Regions from separate parts of the Gottschalkia purinilytica genome, predicted to be linked through region 2. Evidence: riboswitches for the same ligand, from Rfam matches in the RefSeq annotation. Region 2 holds a riboswitch; the other holds the start of a gene.
What was found. A riboswitch is a leader RNA that binds a small molecule or an ion and turns the genes downstream of it on or off. The one in region 2 is predicted to bind glycine.
Positions count from the first base shown of each region.

Region 1 (2,486 bases), on a different contig from region 2:
TACTAGATGGGTGTGAAAAGCTAGGATGTAAAGGCGTATTTTTAAGTGGTTCAGGTCCTACTATATTAGTAGCAGTAGATGAAAAAGATGTTTCACAAAAAAGAGAAATACAAAAATTATTAGATTCTACAGGAAACAAGTGGGATATAAAAGAATTAAATATTGATGATAGAGGTTATGTAGTTAATAAATTATAAAAAAAGTAAGTAGATTTGTATTTATCTATAGAAAACATTAATAAGGGTGATAAATATGGATAGTAAGTACTTGGTTATAGATAAAAACATACTGCCAGATGTATTTGAAAAGGTTATAATTGCTAAGGAGCTATTAAGAACAGGGCAAATTAAAGAAATAACTGAGGCTGTAAAAAACGTAGGAATAAGTAGAAGTACATTTTATAAGTATAAGGATCATGTATTTACTTTAGAAGAGAGATCAGGTGGAAAAAAGGTTACATTGTCTTTCTTGTTAAGTCATTTACAAGGGGTACTATCAAATGTACTACAATTAATATCTAATAATGGTGGAAATGTGCTTACTATTAATCAAGATATACCTATAAACGGTATTGCAAATGTTAGTATTACATTTGAAGAAGATAATTTAAAAAAGAGTATAGAAGAACTTATAGATGAAATAAAAGATACTGAAGGTGTGAAGAAGCTAGTATTGGTATCTATGGAATAAAATGGAGCTACGATAAATAAGTTAATAAAATATCAATCATTGAAAATCTAAAAGAAATATTGTAATATTTAGGCTGAGGGTAAATATTAGAAATTAAAACTAAACATAGAACAGATGACTATAGCGTGAGATATCTTTTGAAAGGATAGCCGAAGAAGCAATATGAAAAGAGCCAAATTTCTATAGAAACTTTCAGGCAAAAGGAGCGTTATATGATGGGACTCTGAAGAGATCGACTTTTCGACACCGAAGGAGAAATACACAAAGAGTGTAGAAGCTCTCAGGTTAGTAAACAGAGGAATATAACGGCACTTATTTGTGATGTCTTTATATTCCTTTTTTTAATATATTTTTAATATATTTATTGTTATTATAAAGAAACTAGGGTAAATAGGTAATGAAAACTTTTTATACAATGAAAAGGAGGATTTAATATGTCAGAATCAAGAAAAACAGCTCTTTATAACATGCACCAAAAATATGGTGGAAAAGTAGTAGACTATGCTGGATGGGCACTTTCAGTACAATTTGAAGGCTTAAATCCAGAACATGAAAATGTAAGAACTAAAGTTGGTTTATTTGATGTTTCACACATGGGTGAAGTAGAAATCAAAGGAAACCAAGCTACTGAATGTGTTCAATACTTAATTACAAATGATGTAGAAGCTATAGTTGATGGACAAATAGTTTATACATTCATGTGTAATGAAAATGGTGGAGTTGTTGATGACCTTTTAGCATACAGATACTCAAAAGACCATTACTTACTAGTAATAAATGCTTCTAATATCGAAAAAGACGTTAAATGGATATTAGAAAACACAAAACAATTTGATGTAGAAATCAAAAATATTTCAGATGATGTATCACAAGTAGCTATTCAAGGACCATTAGCTCAAAAAGTTTTACAAAAAGTAACTGATACAAACTTAGATGAAATCGAATTCTTCCATTTAAAGAGAGATGTGAATGTTGCAGGTGCTAAATGTTTAGTATCAAGAACAGGATATACTGGAGAAGATGGATTCGAAATTTACTTTGATAACAAAGATGCTGAAACAATTTGGGAAGCATTAATGGAAAATGGTAAAGAAGAAGGAATAAAACCTATAGGACTAGGAGCAAGAGATACATTAAGATTTGAAGCTACATTACCTCTTTACGGAAATGAACTTTCAGCAGATATAACTCCACTAGAAGCTGGATATGGTATGTTTGTTAAGTTAAAGAAAGAAAGTGACTTTATAGGTAAAGCAGCTTTAGCTAAACAAAAAGAAGAAGGATTAAAAAGAAAAATCGTAGGATTCGAATTGATAGGAAGAGGAATCCCAAGACATGGATACGAAGTAGAAGTAGATGGCAAAAAAATTGGTGTAGTAACAACTGGATATGCTGCTCCTACAGTTAAGAAAAACATAGGAAATGCATTAGTTGATATAGAGTACACAGAATTAGGAACTGAATTCGATGTAGTTATAAGAAATAAGCCAGTTAAAGCAAAAGTTATAAGCAAAAGATTCTTAAGCAAAAAATAAACTATATAAAGTTTACTAATATAAAACAATCTGTTAAAATAATTTTGAAATTAAAAATAAAGAGTATTTAAGGAGGAATTTTAAAATGAGTAAAATAGTAGAAGGATTATTATATTCAGAAGATCATGAGTGGATTAAAGTAGAAGGAAATGAAGCTTACATTGGAGTTACTGACCATGCTCAACATCAATTAGGGGAAATCGTTTATGTTGAATTACCAGCTGTTGATGATGAATTAAACGCTGGAGACGTATTTGGAGT
Region 1 covers NZ_LGSS01000015.1:31,597-34,082, reverse strand. The annotation lists gene thrB (homoserine kinase) at 1-197, shown strand, start outside; gene CLPU_RS13135 (ACT domain-containing protein) at 253-690, shown strand; glycine riboswitch at 805-908, shown strand; gene gcvT (glycine cleavage system aminomethyltransferase GcvT) at 1,125-2,225, shown strand; gene gcvH (glycine cleavage system protein GcvH) at 2,311-2,486, shown strand, end outside.
Region 1: another riboswitch for glycine. It lies ahead of gcvT (glycine cleavage system aminomethyltransferase GcvT); the one in region 2 lies ahead of CLPU_RS01465 (GrdX family protein).

Region 2 (2,486 bases):
AAACTTAATTTTGTCACCATATTTGCCTTCTAATTCTTCTACAGATGGCATTAATGCTTTACATGGTTCACATCCTTGACTCCAGAAGTCAACTAAGATGTAACCTTCTGATTTTAATACTTCTTCCTCAAAACTAACTTTATCAACAGCTAACATTTAAAACGCCTCCTTAAGCTATTTTTGAAATTCATTTTCAATGTATTTCTCTGCTTGAATAGCTGCAACTGCACCATCAGCAGCTGCTGTTATTACTTGTCTTAACGGCGTAACTCTACAATCTCCTGCTGCAAACACACCTGGAACATTTGTTTTCATACTACCATCAGTCTTGATATATCCATTTTCCATATCTATAACGCCTTCAAAAATATCCGTTTGAGGATTGAATCCTACAAACACGAAAACCCCAAAAGTACCATCATCTTCATTTGCTACTATTTCAGATTGTTCTCCAGTTTTGAGATTTTCTAAAACTAAAGATTCTACAATTCCTTCACCTTTAATTTCTTTTACTTGAGTGTCCCATATAAAATCAATCTTTTCATTTTTAAATGCCTTTTCTTGTATAGACTTAGCTGCTTTTAGCTTATCACGTCTATGTATGATTGTTACTTTTCTAGCAAACTTGGTCAGAAATATAGCTTCTTCAACTGCAGAATCTCCACCACCTACTACATATACATCAAAATCTGTGAAGAAATCCCCATCACAAGTTGCACAATATGAAACACCTTTACCAGTAAATTCTTTTTCACCTGGACATCCTAATAGCTTTGGTTTAGCCCCTGTAGCAACTATAACACTTTTAGCTTGATATTCACCTTTGCTACCTTTTATAATTTTCACCTTATCAGTCAAATTCACTTCTTTTATTTCATCCACAATTCTTTCTGCACCAAACTCATCTGCTTGACTAACCATTCTTCCTATTAGTGATGGTCCTGTAGCATTTTCGACAGAACCTGGATAATTAGCTACTTCATTAGTAGTAACTATTTGTCCACCTGGCTTTTCCTTTTCTATGACAAGCGTTTTCATCTTAGCCCTTGCTGCATATAGTCCCGCTGACAATCCTGCTGGACCGGCTCCTAATATAACTACGTCATAAATATTACTCATCCACATCACTCCTTTAGTTTTATGTTTCAAATATACCCATTATTATTATGCTTTATTCTGGGTAGTATTTGTTACAATCTTTTCTATACATCTTAGTAAGACCATAGATTTTTTCTATATGAAAAGATAAATTTTTTTATCTACGAGTGAGCAACGAAAATTCCAACGTATAACGTATACAGAATACAAAGTCTAAGTTATTAGTTTTATTAATTTTCTTATTTAGATATCTCTGGATAATACATTGTCTACTAAAGATAAGTCTACTACTTGAAAATCATCTAGTATTAATTGATTCCAATCGGGTGTTTGTTTGTTCCTTATGAATTTTTTAGCTGTTAAAATACTACTTTCTATAATAATTATTGAGTCAGTATCAACACTACTATATTTCTCTTTTGTAATTAATACAGTTTTATAAGGAGTCTCATTAGGTTTTAAACTACTTGATAAAGGATGCGTAAGTAATTTATGTCCAATATGTATCTTATCCCTTATTATATTCAGTATTTCCAAGTAGCTTACTTCATAATATTCAACATTTTGATTATTTGCATATTTTTCAAATACTAATGGATTATTTGTTATTAATATTATATTCACCTATTTCACCCCTTGATTGTTAAAAAAACAACTATTATCTGCAAACAAAAAACAGAATAGAGACTATTGCCTCCACTCTGTCTATGTAACCTGAGAGATTCTTCTTTTTCAAGAATTGCTCCTTCGGTGCTATAAGCTTTTCAGAGTACTGTCCAAATACGGTCCTTTTGCCTGAGAGTTTCATCAAAAGCGGCAAACTTAATGACTTACCCCTTCGGCGCCAATTATTGGTCTCTCCCGCATTTTTCAACCAGTAAGCTTTATTATGTTAAAATTTTTTAATTGTTAAATTAGAGTCAATCACTCTTCACACTCATTATAATATAAAAACCATCTATACACAATACCATTTTCATAAATTTTATTGATACTTCTTGTATTAATTAATAATATTTTATGACTTTTAGTCTATTTTTGTTAGCTTAAAAGGTTTATTAATAATATATATCTTTTTATTAATATTTCCTAACATCAGTTTTTTTATCAAAGTTTAATGTTCTTTCAAATAAAAAAAGTAAGGAAAATAAATTCCTTACTTTTTATTCTAAAGCGTCTAATATATACATTGCTATATTTGAACAATGATCTCCAACTCTCTCTAGATTACTTATTATGTCTAAGTAAATTATACCTGAACTTGGTTGGCATCCTTGATGGTTAAGTCTTTCAATATGACTTGCTCTATATTTCTTTTCCATTACATCTATTTCATCTTCATCTCTAATCACTTTTCTAGCTATATCTGGATCTGCTGTTTTAAACGC
Region 2 covers NZ_LGSS01000001.1:297,414-299,899, forward strand. The annotation lists gene trxA (thioredoxin TrxA) at 1-156, opposite strand, end outside; gene trxB (thioredoxin-disulfide reductase) at 175-1,119, opposite strand; gene CLPU_RS01465 (GrdX family protein) at 1,342-1,722, opposite strand; glycine riboswitch at 1,796-1,870, opposite strand; glycine riboswitch at 1,872-1,972, opposite strand; gene CLPU_RS01470 (Na/Pi cotransporter family protein) at 2,262-2,486, opposite strand, start outside.